Regions from separate parts of the Paenibacillus sp. BIC5C1 genome, predicted to be linked through region 2. Evidence: riboswitches for the same ligand, from Rfam matches in the RefSeq annotation. Region 2 holds a riboswitch; the other holds the start of a gene.
What was found. Region 2 has a riboswitch for cobalamin ahead of metE (5-methyltetrahydropteroyltriglutamate--homocysteine S-methyltransferase). Riboswitches for the same ligand answer to the same signal wherever they lie in the genome.
Positions count from the first base shown of each region.

Region 1: another riboswitch for cobalamin. It lies ahead of RS891_RS07345 (ABC transporter substrate-binding protein); the one in region 2 lies ahead of metE (5-methyltetrahydropteroyltriglutamate--homocysteine S-methyltransferase).

Region 1 is NZ_CP135922.1:1,622,569-1,630,752, forward strand. Features, by position in the region: gene RS891_RS07315 (Cof-type HAD-IIB family hydrolase) at 1-544, opposite strand, end outside; gene RS891_RS07320 (lipoate--protein ligase) at 786-1,787, opposite strand; gene cobD (threonine-phosphate decarboxylase CobD) at 1,999-3,147, shown strand; gene RS891_RS07330 (adenosylcobinamide amidohydrolase) at 3,128-3,946, shown strand; gene cbiB (adenosylcobinamide-phosphate synthase CbiB) at 3,991-4,971, shown strand; gene RS891_RS07340 (histidine phosphatase family protein) at 4,962-5,609, shown strand; cobalamin riboswitch at 5,764-5,911, shown strand; gene RS891_RS07345 (ABC transporter substrate-binding protein) at 6,112-7,116, shown strand; gene RS891_RS07350 (FecCD family ABC transporter permease) at 7,113-8,159, shown strand; gene RS891_RS07355 (ABC transporter ATP-binding protein) at 8,156-8,184, shown strand, end outside.
Region 2 is NZ_CP135922.1:6,565,147-6,573,330, reverse strand. Features, by position in the region: gene RS891_RS29440 (glycoside hydrolase family 3 C-terminal domain-containing protein) at 1-1,133, shown strand, start outside; gene metE (5-methyltetrahydropteroyltriglutamate--homocysteine S-methyltransferase) at 1,236-3,581, opposite strand; cobalamin riboswitch at 3,802-4,002, opposite strand; gene nrdG (anaerobic ribonucleoside-triphosphate reductase activating protein) at 4,260-4,769, opposite strand; gene RS891_RS29425 (anaerobic ribonucleoside triphosphate reductase) at 4,766-6,727, opposite strand; gene RS891_RS29420 (hybrid sensor histidine kinase/response regulator) at 7,102-8,184, shown strand, end outside.

The DNA of each region.
Region 1 (8,184 bases), 2.1 Mb from region 2:
AGTATGGCTTGGACTTGGTGATGTGTACTTCTGATCCGAGCAGTTCGCGCAGGTCAACGGCAACCTTATCCAAGTAATCTGGCTCATCGATGATGAGCAGTTTCGGTGTTTTTTGCTCGATCACTTTGATGAAATCCGGTTCGATGTGGTACTGAGTGCCATTCAGTTTGGCGTAGTCACGCAGCTTGTCGTTTTCTTCACGGGCGAAAAGTTTGTCGTCAATATACGTTTGCAGGTGCAGATTATGCTCCAGGCAGTAGTCGTACAATTTGCGGGAAGCGTCCTGTGGAACGTAGCGCTCGTAGAGTACTTTTTCGTCCAGCAAGTTTTTCACCAAAGCGCCTTGATACGTAATGATGGGCACGTTCAGCTTCGTTTGGCGTGCGAGCGCTTGTGCGGAAGCATAGGCACGTCCCGTTGCCAGTGTTACAACGACACCATGAGCTACTGCTTGTTCCAGGGCAGTTTGTGTTGCAGGCGTTACTTCCTTGTTATCGTTAATCAGGGTATCATCAATGTCAATTGCGATTAATTTGTAGGTCATCTAGTTTCTCTCCTTTTTTATCTGTATCTATACCCGACTTAATCTATATCAGTTCAACTAAACGTTTTACACGAGAACGGAGAGGACAGAAAAAACCTGAAGAAGCGGAGCGTTCGCCTTTATCACCGGATTTTCCCTTTAAAAGAAGGGGATCAAAAAAAATCTGGGGATAACAGCGATCGGAAGGTTATTCTGTCATCGGAGTGGCAGGTGTAAACTTTCTTGGGTTGAACTTATATACCTACTCCTCCAGGAAAATGAGGCCGATAAAGTCCTCCAGCTCCAGGTTGCCGAAGTAATGTTTTACATCCAGACCCTCAAGTGCAGTACGCACCTCGGATTCCTCGTAACGCTTGCCGCGCAGCATATCTTCGATATCCGCTACATCGCCTACGCCGAAGAAATCACCAAAGATTTTGATATCTTCAATGCGTCCATCTTTGATATTCATGCGCAGATCAATGATGCCGACAGGGAATTTACGTGTATGCTTCACATTGCTTTCCGGGGAAAGCCCGTAGTTCCAGTCCCAATTGTTATAACGCTCAGCAGAGATTTCGTTGATCTTGTCCCAGTCTTTCTCTGTGAGTTCATATTGAGGAACATCTTGTGGTTCCATACGGAAAATATGACGCAGCAGCTCGTCCCGGAATTGTTCAATGGTCAGATTGCTGTCAATCAGATCACGAATATTGGCAACACGGCTACGTACGGATTTGGTGCTCTTGGACTTGAACTTCTCTGGATTAACGTTGAGTGAAGCCTGGACGTGATCGAGGTTCAGGTTAAACATTAATGTACCGTGACTGAACATGCGGCCACGTGTAGAGAATTGGGCATTGCCGGAAATTTTCTTCTCTCCAACTTGCAGATCGTTACGTCCCGTCAGTTCGGCATTAACCCCAAGTTCTTGCAGGGCTTCCACCACAGGCTGCGTGAATTTGCGGAAGTTGTGGAAGGATTGTCCGTCATCCTTGGTAATAAAGCTGAAATTAAGGTTGCCCAGATCGTGATAAACGGCTCCGCCTCCCGAAAGACGACGTACGACTTGAACACCGTTATCCTGAACATACTCAATGTTGATCTCTTCAATGGTATTCTGGTGTTTTCCGATAATAATGGACGGGCGGTTGATGTAAAACAACAAGTAACTGTCATCCATCGGCAGATGCTTCAGAATGTATTCCTCAATGGCGAGGTTTACAGAAGGATCTGTAATGCCCTGGTTATCAACAAACAGCATGGTCATTCCTCCATTAATGTATGTGAGGGATGCATATCCCTTATGTAGTGATACTTTACGGAATCGAAATTCCTTCTCTATTGTAAACGAATTGTCGAAAGGACACAAAGGAATTGAAGCCGCAAAGGGCTTGAATAGTCAAAACAGGATTGACCCCTGCCTGTCAAGACATCCATAATAAAAAGGACATGCAGAAAGGATGACGGACAGGATGACCGGTTTAATTGAAGTTTTCGGACATGGCGGTGATGTGGAGACGGCCGCGGCACGTTTTGGAGGGAATCCTGCGGGTTTCCTCGATTTTAGCGCAAACATTAATCCTTTGGGTCCACCTCGGGAAGTGCTGGAGGCTTTGGAACAAGGATTGCATACGGTACTTCGTTACCCTGATCCGGGCCATCGGGCGTTCAAAATGTTGCTTAGTGACCGACTGGGTTTAACCCCAGATCACATATCTGTGGGTAACGGGGCGGCAGAAAGTATGGCTCTAATCTTACTTGGACTTGCGCCTCGTAGAGTAGGCACGGTAGAGCCCGGCTTCTCAGAGTACAGTGCATTATCCAGACAATTTGGAGCAGAAGTCCACCATGTTCAAGGACGGGAAGAGCTGGAATGGCGAGCAGAACCGGAAGATATGGAGAAGCTGCTGGAGCGGGTGGACTTGCTTTTCCTTGGACAACCCAACAACCCCAATGGGGTACAGTATCCGGTGGACGTTCTGCAACGGCTTGCTCGTAAAGCAGAGACCACAGGCACAATATTGGTTGTCGATGAGGCATTTATCGATTTTATTCCTGAATCACAGCGTCAATCGCTTGCATTCACCTTGAAAGAGTATCCGCAAGTGATCATCATTCGTTCGATGACCAAGTTTTATGCGATTCCAGGCCTGCGTCTGGGTTATGCGATAAGTCGCCCCGAACTGATTCGTGCCATGACAGACAAACAGGTCACCTGGAGTGTGAATGGGCTGGCACTGATTGCAGGAGAAGCCTGTTTGCGCAGCGGGGATAAATTTGAACAGGAGACAATGGCACTGGTGTCACACGAGCGAAAGAGATTAACGGAAGGTCTGGAGGCTTTGGGATGTAAGGTGACGCGAGGGGAAGCGAACTTTATATTGGCAGCTCTGCCAGAGCCGTGGACAGCGTCGTCCATGCAGGCTGCTCTTGGCGAACGCGGTATACTGATCCGAAGCTGCGCGATGTATCCCGGACTTGGAGAACGACATGTACGTTTTGCGGTCAAGGACGCAGAGGCTAACGGACGTATGCTGGAAACCATGGGAAATGTAATTACGCCTAATCTGACAACCGGGTTAGGGGCAAGGAGGCAAAGCGATGGCACTGCCATTCTATAATCACTACTCTCATGTACAAAAGGACCAGAACGAGTACAGATCTTCTGTGTGGCCGGGATTACACGTCTCCGCACATGAGCGGCATATTAAAGCGTCCAGTCATTCTGCTGTAACAGCCCTTTCCAGTGCTGTGTATGGAGGCGGCATGATTGAACTGAATCGTATATTCAACATCTATGTGGACAGACATTATCGCTGTGATGATCCACCACGTGATATTGCTGATCTGTTGAGTGAATGGCAGGAGCCACAGGATCAATGTGCCGGTCTTCTGACTGCGGTTCGATTGGAGCACACAGCGATCCAGGAATATGAAAGCGATGAGTTCGGATTACTTTGCTGCACTACAGCAGGGGTATCCAATGCTGCACGGGCAGGTTCTGCAAGAACCGTATTCGATGCTGCGGGGAATAAGATGAACAATGGGACGGTGTCCCAGAAAATTGAGAAGGTTTCGGCTTCAACCTATACTCCCGGTACGATCAATATTATGTTGTGGATGAATGGGCGTATGACTGCAGGGGCTATGGTGAACGCCGTTCAGACTGCGGTAGAGGCGAAGGCTGCTGCGTTAGCTGATTTCGGTGTGATGGATTCAGAGAATGGTCTGACTGCAACCGGAACAACAACGGATGCCCTCGTACTCGCGGTCAGCCAGGCTGCAGTAGATAGACCGCTCATCAGTTACGCCGGGACGGCTACGGTCATGGGTGCTGCTATCGGCAGGCTGGTGTATGACACGATAACGGAAAGCCTGCAAGCCGCGCAGGAATGGAAAGAGAGGAATAACAAGCAATGACATCTCTGCTGCATCAATGGGCTTCCTGGCCGATCTGGGCGGGAATGGCTGGAGCCTGGATTATTGTAGGAGCATACATATTGGATCGCTGCATCGGTGATCCACGCTGGATTCCTCATCCGGTGATTGGCATGGGAAAGGCCATCTCAGCTCTGGAGCGGACGATAAGGAGGCGGGTGGATTCAAACCAGGCTCTCAAAAGAGCTGGTGTATTATTTCCCATTTTGATTGCAGGCGGTTCTTTTGCACTGACTTGGGGATTAATCTATGTGCTGGGTCTTATTCATCCGGCTGTTGCGGTTGTGGCAGAAGTGGTTCTAATCGCGACCACCATTGCCTCGAAAGGTTTGAAGGATGCAGGTATGGACGTTTACCGCCATCTGAGTGAGCAGGATTGGACTGCGGCGAGACGTTCACTGGGCATGATTGTCGGGCGTGATACGGAACATCTGGATGAACCGGAGATTGTGAGGGGAACGGTAGAGACTGTGGCGGAGAATATCGTGGATGCCATCGTCTCTCCACTGTTCTATGCCCTGATTGGTGGTGCACCACTTGCCATGGCCTATCGGGCGGTAAATACCCTGGATTCCATGGTGGGTTATAAAAATGAGAAATATCTTCATCTCGGCTGGGCGTCCGCCCGTCTGGATGATTGGGCCAATTGGATTCCCGCGCGACTTACCGCTTTGCTGTTGATTATGGGAGCTTGGTTCATGAAGCTGGATGCCAGAGGGGCAGCACGCATGGTGTCCCGGGATGCACGACTTCACCCAAGCCCAAATAGCGGTTTTCCCGAGTCGGCGGTGGCCGGAGCGCTGGGTATAAGACTTGGTGGACATAACGTATATCATGGCGTGGCTTCATTTCGCGCATATATGGGCGAGCCTACAAGACGGATGGAAGCAGAAGATATTGTACGAACAACACGGCTTATGTTCTGGTCGGCAGGTTCTTTTGTTTTAGTATGTTGGTTGGTCACCTTAGGGGTATGGTCTGCTGGAGGTGGACTGTTATGGAGATAGAAGCTGGACATGGTGACATGCAAAGCCGTGAGATTATTTTGATACGTCATGGTACAACGGCGTGGAACTTGGAAAAAAGGTATCTTGGACATACCGACATCGGATTGCTGCCTGAAGCAGAGCAGGAGCTATCTTCGCTGCGTGAGCAGTTCAGCAATATCACATGCGATGCCCTGTATTGCAGTGATCTGCTGCGATGTCAGCAGACACTCACACACATTGCGCCGTCCCAAGCGGGACAGGCCAAGCTTGATCCCCGACTAAGGGAGATCGACTTTGGTCAGTGGGAGGGGTTGACCTATGATCAGCTCAAGGACAATCCACAGTACCGCGACTGGATCGATGCTCCGCAGGAGGTAACGCCCCCGGATGGAGAGCCCTGGACAGCATTTGCTGCACGGATTGATTCTTTTATGGAAGAGAGTCTGATGTCCTTTTCACCAATACTTCACTCTCCCAGCATGAACGTGCCAAAGGTAGCCGTGATTACGCATGGCGGTGTTATTCGTTATATGGTGTCACGTCTCATTCGGAATCAAGGATTCTGGGATACACAGGTGATACCAGGACAAGCGATAAAGATTCGGCTGGATGGCGATGGGGACAGCTGGGTTGGAACCAGATTGACTTTTCCGTAAATCGGGTTGTAAGGATGTGCAATATAACCTATAATCACAACAGAAGTGTGACTTAGCAAGCGCATCATTGAATAGAGGCTTTAATAAGCTCTGCCGAGGATGCAGGATGCTCACTTGAATGGTTAAACAATATTAGCGACCAAGGGTCCCGCGTGCATGCAGCAATTTCATGGGTTCATATGAGGCCATGAACGGCAAACGGGTGAAATAGGGAAGCCGGTGTAAATCCGGCACGGTCCCGCCACTGTAAATCAGGATAAATTCCTGTAAGTCAGGTTACCTGCCCTGGACGTACAAACCGGTGTTCCTTCGAGGAAAGGACAGCGTTTCGGGCAGTTCTCTGTGCATATACAGCGCCAAGCTGACCATGCGCAGATCGCCACATGCGAGACGTCATCCCTGATCCTGACCAAAGGATTGGGGATTTTATTTTTTCGGAACACAAATTCAAGCGGAATTGGGACAGGAGCACTACTCACTAGAATGGATAGAGAAGGGGAGAATGAACACAATGAATTTCAAGACATGGAAAGGCGTAGCGTCACTGCTGAGCGCAGCGATGCTGGCACTGACGTTGGCCGGATGTGGTACAACAACAACGAACGAGGGTACAGGATCCTCGCAACCTGCACAGGAGCAATCCCAGGAGCAGGCGCAGACAGATCTCAAAACCCAATACCCACTCACGGTTACAGATGCTACGGGTGAATCGTTTACCTTTGACAAAGCACCAGCCAAAATCGTATCCGTATCTCCGGCTGAAACGGAATCCCTTTTCGCACTCGGATTGGACGAGCAGATCGTAGGGGTATCCGACTATGACGATTATCCGGAAGCAGCAACGAAGAAACCAAAAATGGGCGGCATAACAAAGCCTAATGAAGAGTCGATCATTGCAGCTGAAGCAGATATCGTATTTACAGGTATCTCGATGAGCGAAGAGTCGGTTAAGAAACTGCGCGATCTGGGTATTACCATTTTCAAAACAGATCCTAAATCAGTGGATGATGTGATGAACAACATTGAAACATTTGGTAAAATCACGGATCATCAGGAAAAAGCACAAGAGATCATCACCCAAATGAAACAGGATGTGGCTGATGTAACTGAAGCTGTGAAGGCAGTTAAAGCGGAAGAGAAGAAAAAAGTATACGTTGAGTTCTCCCCAGGCTGGACTGTGGGTAAAGGCGAATTCATGGATGAATTGATTACACTGGCCGGAGGAAACAACGTAGCTTCCGACTTGACTGGCTGGAACCAGATTAATGAAGAGAACATTATTGCCTCCAATCCGGACGTCATTTTGTATGCGAACGATGTTATTGACGAAAATTCCAAAACATTGGATCAAATCATCAAAGCACGTAGTGGATGGGATCAAATCACGGCTGTGAAAAACGATGCAGTCATCGGTCTGGATGCCAACCTGTTGAGCCGTCCGGGACCACGGGTAACCCAAGGTCTGAAAGAAGTAGCCAAAGCGATCTACCCTGATCTGTTCAAATGAGTAAAAAGCTGGCAGTGTACGGAACGGCCGGAATTGTGCTGCTTGTGTTAACCGTGCTCATATGCACGGGCATCGGTTCGGTTGCCCTGCCTGTTCGGGACATTGCGGGCATATTGCTTCATCGCATTCCCTGGGTGGGCGACTGGATTATTCCTGACTGGAATACAGCAGCAGAACAGATTATATGGAAGGTCAGATTCCCACGTGTACTGCTTGCCGTGCTTGTAGGTGCATCGCTGGCGATTGCCGGAACTGGATTCCAGGGGGTTCTTCGTAACCCTCTGGCTGATCCGTTTACCCTGGGCGTATCGTCCGGTGCATCGGTAGGTGCGGCTTTTCTGATTTTTTTCGGATTACAGTATGCACTGATTGGGATCTGGACTCTGCCACTGGTCGCGTTTCTGACGGGAGTTGTTACTCTATGGTTTGTGCTGGCTCTCGCTCGTGAGGGTCGCAAAATACCGACACACAGCCTGATTTTGGCTGGCGTGGTCATGCAAAGTTTCCTGGGAGCAGTAGTCTCTTTCCTGTCGACCATGTCGAAACAGACAATCAATGAAATTATATACTGGACGATGGGAAGTCTGGCACTGCGTGGGTGGTCGTATACGGCCATCCTTTTCCCGTATTTTGTACTTGGGCTGATTTTCCTCTGGAGCCGTGCACGTTCATTGAATGTGCTTGCCTTGGGGGAACGACAGGCTGCGCATATCGGGGTTAAGGTGGATGGATTGAAGCTGTCGGTGTTAGCTGTGGGTACGCTGCTTACGGCAGGCGCTGTCTCCGTATCCGGTGTGATCGGCTTCGTCGGCTTGGTCATTCCGCATATTCTACGGCTCATCGTCGGACCTGATTATCGCTTGCTGGTGCCATTGTCCGCCATTGGGGGAGCCATCTTCATGGTCTGGGCAGATACGATTGCACGCTCATTGCTGGCCCCAACCGAAATTCCGCTGGGTGTGGTTACGGCTTTTGTTGGAGCGCCATTTTTTGCGTATCTGCTGCACCGGAACAAAAAGCTGCGGAAGGGGATGATGCCATGAGTACATTCATGAAAACAGACCTTAC
Region 2 (8,184 bases):
ACAATCCACTTGTGAATGGTAAAGAAGAGATCGACCGCCCAAGTCTGGACCTGGCTGAATCCCAGCAGCGTCTGGTTGAAGCCGTTTATGCAGCGAATCCAAATACTGTTGTAGTTATCGTGGGAAGTTACCCGTTCACGTCCAACTGGGTGCAGGAGAACATTCCGGCTGTATTGTATACATCCCATGCGGGACAAGAGCTAGGGAATGCTGTCGCTGACGTATTGTATGGCGATTATGCGCCAGCAGGCCGCCTGAATATGACGTGGGTACAATCGGCAGATCAGCTGACCGATATCAGAGACTACGATATCATTCAATCCGGACGTACGTATCAGTACTTTGAAGGTGACGTACTATATCCATTCGGACATGGATTAACGTATGCATCGTTTAAATACAGTAATTTGGAGCTCAGTCCAGCTCAGGCTGGAGTCGAAGAGACCATTACTGTGCATGTGGACGTGACAAATACAGGAACGATCGCCAGTGATGAGGTTGTGCAGTTGTATGTGCGTGCCGGACAGTCCCGTGTGAAACGTCCGCTCAAAACGTTAAAAGGGTTCCGTCGTCTGCATATTGAAGCTGGAGCTACAGTAAAAGTCAGCTTTACATTGCCAGTTCAGGAACTGGCGATCTGGGATGTAACCCGTGATCGTTATGTGGTCGAAAGCGGCACCTACTCCATTATGGTGGGTAAATCTTCTGCCGATGTTCAGCTTGTTGCTGACCTGACAGTACAAGGGGAGACTATTCCTGCACGTAATCTGGGTGTGGCTACTCGGGCCGAGAATTATGATGCATACTTCGGTGTGGAGCTGGATGAGAGCAAAGAAGGCGGAACTTCTGTCCGTGTGATTGGTGAACAAGGCTGGATTGCCTTCAAGGATGCAGATCTGGGCAGCGGTGCAGCAGCGTTTGAAGCTCGTGTATCATCAGAGCAGGCAGATGCGGTATTGGAAGTTCGACTGGGCGCACCTGACGGTACACTGGCAGGACGCATGGAACTGACACAGGGCGAGGCCCAGCAGTGGTCCACGGTTAAGGCAGACCTGCAAGGTGTATCAGGTCAACAGGATGTATACCTCGTGTTGTCCGCAGGAGTACGTGTTAGCCATTTCGAGATTCATTAAGCCGGATAAAAAGACCTTGCGAGATAAACAAATAGGATGATGGTAAATGACAAAAGCCTCCGAAGAATTTCGGAGGCTTTTGTTTGCATTCACAAGCTTCGTTTAGATTGAGGAATCAGCGGTTACCCGTTCTCTTGCCGTACGAGCAGCATCCACCATGATGCTCAATGCATCTACGACTTCAGCTTTACCACGTGTTTTCAGCCCGCAGTCAGGGTTTACCCAGAACAGATCTGCTGGCAGCACTTGAAGTGCACGCTCAATCATATTCAACATCTCGTCCTTGCCTGGAACACGAGGACTGTGGATATCGTATACACCGAGTCCGATGCCTTTGTCATACGTATTCTGCTCGAAGCTGCCTACCAGTTCCCCATGGCTGCGGGATGTCTCGATCGAGATCACATCTGCATCCAGATCGCTGATGGCTTCAATAATATCATCGAACTCGCAGTAGCACATGTGGGTATGCACCTGTGTTGTTGGTTTTACGGTTGCAGTAGCCAAACGGAAGGATTCCACGGCCCATTGCAGGTACTCATCCCACTTGCTTCGTTTGAGTGGAAGTCCTTCACGCAGAGCTGGCTCATCGACCTGAATCATCTCAATGCCTGCTTGCTCCAGGGCTTCAACCTCGTCGCGAATGGCGCGAGCAATCTGGTAGGATACTTCACTGCGTGGAATATCCGAGCGGACAAAGGACCAGTTCAGGATTGTTACCGGACCTGTGAGCATGCCTTTCACCGGTTTGCTGGTCAGTGTCTGGGCATATGCCGTTTCTTTTACCGTCATCGGTTCATTGAACAGCACATCTCCGTAGATTACAGGTGGCTTCACGCATCGTGAGCCGTAGGATTGTACCCAGCCGTTTTTGGTGAAGGCGAATCCGGTCAGCTTTTCACCGAAAAACTCGACCATATCGGTACGTTCAAACTCACCGTGTACCAGCACATCCAGACCAATTTCCTCCTGGATGGTAATCCACTCCTGGATCTGTTCACGCACATAAGCGTCATATTGCTCCGCATTCCATTCCCCTTTACGGAAGAGTGCACGTGCTTTGCGCACGTCCGCCGTTTGCGGGAAGCTGCCAATGGTAGTTGTTGGCAGCAGCGGGAGCGACCATTTTTGCTGCTGCAATTCGCGTCGCTCCTGGAATGATGCGTTGCGAAGCAGCTGCTCATCAGCATGTACCCCTGCAGGCGCACCACTCAGGCGTGTCCGTGATTCGGACTCGCTCAGCAGGCGCACCGCTTCGGTGCTTGCCTGGGCGCGGCGGCTGGCTTCAGCCAAAGCCGCTTCCTGGTCCGCCTGCTTCGCACCGCCGGACAACAACGTGCCGAGCGTCGCAATTTCCTCCAGCTTCTCGTCGGCAAAGGCCAGGGCATTGCGCAGCACTGGATCAAGCGCGCTCTCCTGAGCGGCAGTCACCGGTACATGCAACAGGCTGCAGGAAGGCTGAATGATCAGCTTGCCTTCGGCTGCGAATTCAGCCACCTGCTCCAGCAGCTTCGCCGTCTCTGCGAGATCGGCGCGCCAGATGTTGCGCCCGTCGATGACACCGGCGCCCAACCATTTATCCTGCGGGAAGCCATGCTCCCGCAGGCTGGCCAGGTTGCCTTCATAGCCGTGGATCAGGTCCAGGCCGATTCCGGCAACAGGCAGTGATGTCACGACCGGATAAGCTTCCACCGATTCGAAGTACGTTTGAAGCAGCAGCTTCAATTCCGGTGCAGCTTGTGCCAAGGCAGCATACACCTGTTGCAGCAAGGCTTCATCTTCGGAAGAGACAGCCAGCGTCAGAGCAGGCTCGTCGATCTGTACCCACTGTACACCTTCTGCTTGAAGCTCAGACAGAAGCTGGCTATATACTGGAACGAGGCGTGTGACGATTTCTGCGAAGCGCTCTTCGTCATAGCCTTTGGCGAATCGTACATACGAGTACGGACCGACGACGACCGGTTTACCTTCCAGCCCAAGCTCCTGCTTCGCTTCGCGATAGGCGGCAAGGGGTTTATTTTCAAGCAATGCAAATGCAGTATCATTATGAATCTCAGGTACGATGTAGTGATAGTTGGTGTTAAGCCATTTGGTCATCTCACAGGCTGTTGCCTGATCGTTACCCCGGGCCATGGCGAAGTAGGTAGAAATGGATACTGGTCCGCCTGAATGGTTAAAACGCTCAGGAACGACGCCAAACATCGCGGATACGTCAAGAATATGATCATAGTAGGAGAAGTCGCCCACAGGAATCAGATCGAGCTGTTGTGCCTGTTGTTTCTTCAGATCTTGCAACCGAAGCGTGGTCAGCTCCTGATGAAGCGTGGATTCATCGATTCGGCCAGCCCAGAAGGACTCCAGTGCTTTTTTCCATTCGCGTCCCGCACCGATGCGGGGGTAACCGAGGTTGCCTGTCAGTACTTGTTGCTGTTGCTGTGATTGCGACATGTAAAATTCCTCCTCATTTATAATAAGTGCACTCATCAAGTTGAAGCTATTGTGGTGTGTTTCTTTTGAAAGCGTCAAAAAAAGGCATTCCTTCCGATTCCATACCCCGAGAAACAGGCATCATGAATGACGACTGTGCACAGAGATAGAATGGGAAAGAACACCTGCTATATGTAGTTGTAGCGGCTGCTCTAACACCTCCCTATCTTCCGTAGGTCATGCGATGCTGTCGAAACAGGCAGGTCTCCTGGCTTGCGGATCATGGTCTTGTACATGTCCTTCCCGGTGGATATACCAGTGGATTGTTTATGTACAGACTCCCCGTTTACAGTGGCGGGACCGCGACGGATTTACACCGTGCTTCCCTTTTAAGCCTGACCACGCATGTCGCGCGGTCGGCACCTGTTTCCGTGTGCAGAAATGTGCGTACACATCTCCGGCTATGAAATTGGTGACCAAGCATAGAATGATAGATTGTATAATGATGCAATCTTTGTATACTTGCTCGTATGCTACCAATCATAGACGATAACCTACGGGCTTGCAACATATATCATTAATCCGATCGGAAATAAAATTGACTGCTATGAAACCTTGGTATACTGACAGGTTTGACTCCTTAAAATGAACTAAATCATCGCCCATGCTGTGCCTGATTCCCCTCTAATAAAAAAATCGTTACCATGCATCTAACTGCATGGTAACGATTGTCTGGCTAGCCATGGTTGCACCCACATCGATGATGCGCTGATTACGACTGCCGCGAAAAGGAAGTGACACGTCACGCTCAGCTGCGATATAAGGACCATCAATAATGACGTCGCATAGCTGGGATAACTCCGCCCGTGACGGGTCTGTAATCAATTCTTCATACACAAACCCCGTGTAGGCCCACAAGGTCAGATCAGGTCGAGCAGCCCGAAGCTGCCGAACCCAGGATGCGCATTCTGCGGCAGAGAAAAAAGGATCACCTCCGCATAAAGTAACCCCTTCCAGCAAGGGATGCGAGGTCACTTCATGCAGAATCTGCTGCCGCCGCTCTATCGTAAATGGTTCGCCTGCACGGAAGCTCCATGAGCCGGGGCTAAAGCAGCCCGGACAAGCGTGACGGCATCCACTGATGAACAACACAGCACGCAGGCCTGGCCCCTCATTCACTGATTCCGGGATGTAACCATACAGATTCACCGGTGTTTCACCCGGTCTCTCACTTCGGCCTGCTTCGCGCCATTGAACCGCACTTTATAGTCACCGGTCAGATACCCCGTAACCCGGCGCAGCCGCTGGAAATGCACATGGTTTTCATGAGCCTCACATCCGGGGCATACATCTCCAATGACGCCCTCATAACCACAGGACGGACAACGGTCAATCGGATGATTAATGGAGAAATACCCGATGTCCTGGGCCAGCGCGTATTGAACGATTCGTTGGAAAGCGGCGGTATTGGCCCTTACATTCCCGTCGAGTTCGACATAAGAGATCGCTCCGGCATTACATAATGAGTGGAAGGGAGCTTCCAATTCAATCTTGCGATAGGCAGGAAGATTATAATAGACCGGAATGTGAAATGAATTAGTGTAGTATTCCCGGTCATTGACGCCCGCGATACTGCCGTATCGCTCACGATCAATCTTGGTGAATTTGCCGGATAGGCCCTCAGCGGGCGTAGCGAACAAGGTGATATTCAGATTATGCTGCTCACTCATCCGGTCACAGAAATCTCTCATCGTACGAATGATATTCAAGGCCTCTCGATGTACATGCAGGTCTTGTCCATGGTGACGGCCATATAGAGCAGTCATACATTCAGCAAGTCCGATAAAACCAAGGGATAACGTACCATGTTTTAACAGGAAAGCCACTGGTTCATTTGGAGCCAATCGTTCACCGCCTTCCCATACTCCTTCCCGCATCATGAAGTCCGATGCTTTGGCAGGCTGATTCGTCTGAATTCGATACCGATGCAGCAGTCCATCTGTAGCATTGTGCATGACGGATTCCAACGCCGTATAGAAGCCAGCACGGTCAGCGATGGCTCTTGTACCCTGGCAGATCCCATATCGAATGCCGAGCTTGACCAGATTGATGGTATTAAAGGAAAGGTTACCTTTGCCGCTCTGACGATTGCGTCCGAAGCGATCAGCCAGTGTGCGTGTACGGCATCCCATCGTCGCAATGATCGTGTCGGGATCTTCCGGTTGATAATAGGGCAGGTTGAAGGAAGCATCCACATTGACAAAATTCGGATACATGCGCCGTGAGGAGCAGGTCACAGCAAGCCGGAACAGATCGTAATTCGGATTCCCCTCAGATTGGTTAATTCCTTGCTTGCACTGGAATATATGTTGTGGGAACACGGGCGTTTCTCCGTTACCGAGTCCACGAATGGTCGCTTCCAGCAACGATCGGGACACGAGTCGACCTTCGGCTGAAGTACACAGCCCGTAGTTCAGCGATGTGAACGGAATCTGCCCTCCGGCACGGCTGCTCATGGTGTTCAGGTTATGGATCAGGGACTCCGCAGCCTGCCCGGTCTCCAGTTCCGTTTCTTCACAGGCAAAGGCAAAGGCTCGAGGACACTTCTCCTTTGCTTCATCGCTATCCAAATGCAGTTGCTCATCCTCAATTGAGGTGATTTCCCCAAACAGCCGTTGTCCCTTCCGGTAATGCTTACGGAACGAACGCTTCACATAAGGGGCGAGATCCCAGTCGATTTTATTGGCGGATACACCACCGTACTGACTGTTTTGCTGGGATTGAAAAATAATGGCCACCAGTGCCATGGCAGACATGATCGTCTGTGGTGTACGAACCGAACCATTGCCGGTATTGAATCCGGAGGACAGCAGTCGATCAAACGGAATAAAGATACAGTTTGTCGTTCCAAGTGCATACTGATCCAGATCGTGTACATACAGATCGCCGTTCTCCACAGCTAGCGCGAGCTCCTTAGGCAGCACATGACGCAGAGCATGCCACTTGGCGGTCTCCGAACCGAGCCTGCTCATCTTGCCGCTGAATGAGTCTCCGTTCAGATTGGCATTCTCCCTCAGCGTATCGGCGTCTTCAGCACCTATAATTCGTCTTCCCAGGTCAGATAGCAGATCGGATGCCGGTGGAGAGGCATACTCAAGCATGTTCATATCAGTTCCTCCTAAATAATGAAATTGAAAATGTATGGGATAATGTCCATTCATTGAACACTACATGTAGAGTTTCTTTATCCATTTATACACTGTATATTGTTATTTGGGTGTGATAAGAATCACATGTGAGAGGTTGATCAACGGCCATGATTTATAGCCCTGAATGATAAAGGTTTTCAAAGCTGGAGGGTAAGCGTATAATTTCTATTTACCGTGCAAGTTCAGTTGACGATGCTTGAAAAAAGGATAAAAAACTTCATATATGAATAGTTTGTGACAGCCTGTTTCGGAACATTTGAACCCTCGTTAATCGTTTGAATCATACTGTGGAATACGGATTTGAAATGCAGCTAAGACAAGAGGGGTGAGTCATGGGAACGGTAAGTATTACAAGGGGCTTCTATGAAAATATACAGGAAGCCGCATCCCATATCGTAGACGTATTAAGCGGAATATTAAAGGTGAACACCATCTTCGTTGCCACGAATGATGGCGTGACCAATGTTATTATGGAAGCTTTTAACCGCGAAGAAGAGTTGATCGCCAAAGGTAGTGAACTTCCATTTGAAGCTTCTTATTGCAGCCTGGTATTAAGAGATAAGGGCAGCAGTCTGATTATCACGGATACTTGTGAACATCCTCTTACGAGATCAATGGACGTAACAAGCGGGCTGGGCAATCGTTTCTTTGTAGGGATTCCCATCATGCGGAGATCCGGGGAAACGTTCGGTACGATCTGTCTGATGGATGATCCTGATTATGTGATCAGTGAAACGGATATGAAAACATTGCAAGCCATGGCCGTTTTTCTCGGGTATGTGGTGGATCTGGAAGATACGCTTCAAGTTCAGGAACAGAAGCTGAGCGATTCGGAGCAATTACAGGAGCAATTGCAGGCAGAGAAGGAACGTGCGGAGTCTGAGGCGATGACCAAGACGCAGATGCTGTCGCTGATGAGCCACGAGATTCGTAATCCCCTGAACGGCATTCTGGGATTAACTGACCTGATGCGTACACCGGATATGTCGGACGAGCAGACAGAATATGTGAATATGATTGAAACCAGCGGTAACATTTTGCTCTCCCTGTTGAATAACATGATGAGTTTTAACGTCAATGACGCAGGCAAAACGGTCGTACACGATGATCCATTTGATCTGGTGGCCACGATTGAGAATACCGTTTATCTCTACGCGGGACTTGCGCTAAGCAAGAACATTGAACTGGGACTGAACCTTGATCTGAATGTGTCCCAGGTTTTCGTTGGGGACGAAATCAAGATTGGGCAGCTATTGTCCCATGTCATTCAATATGCCCTAGATTCAACACGGGCAGGTTCCGTATTGGTTACGGCAACCGTAGCTGGTGGAGATGCAGAGGAAGCGGGTACACTTCAACTCTACGTTAAGTACACTGGACGCATGTTGTCTTCTGATAATAAGCTTAGATCATAT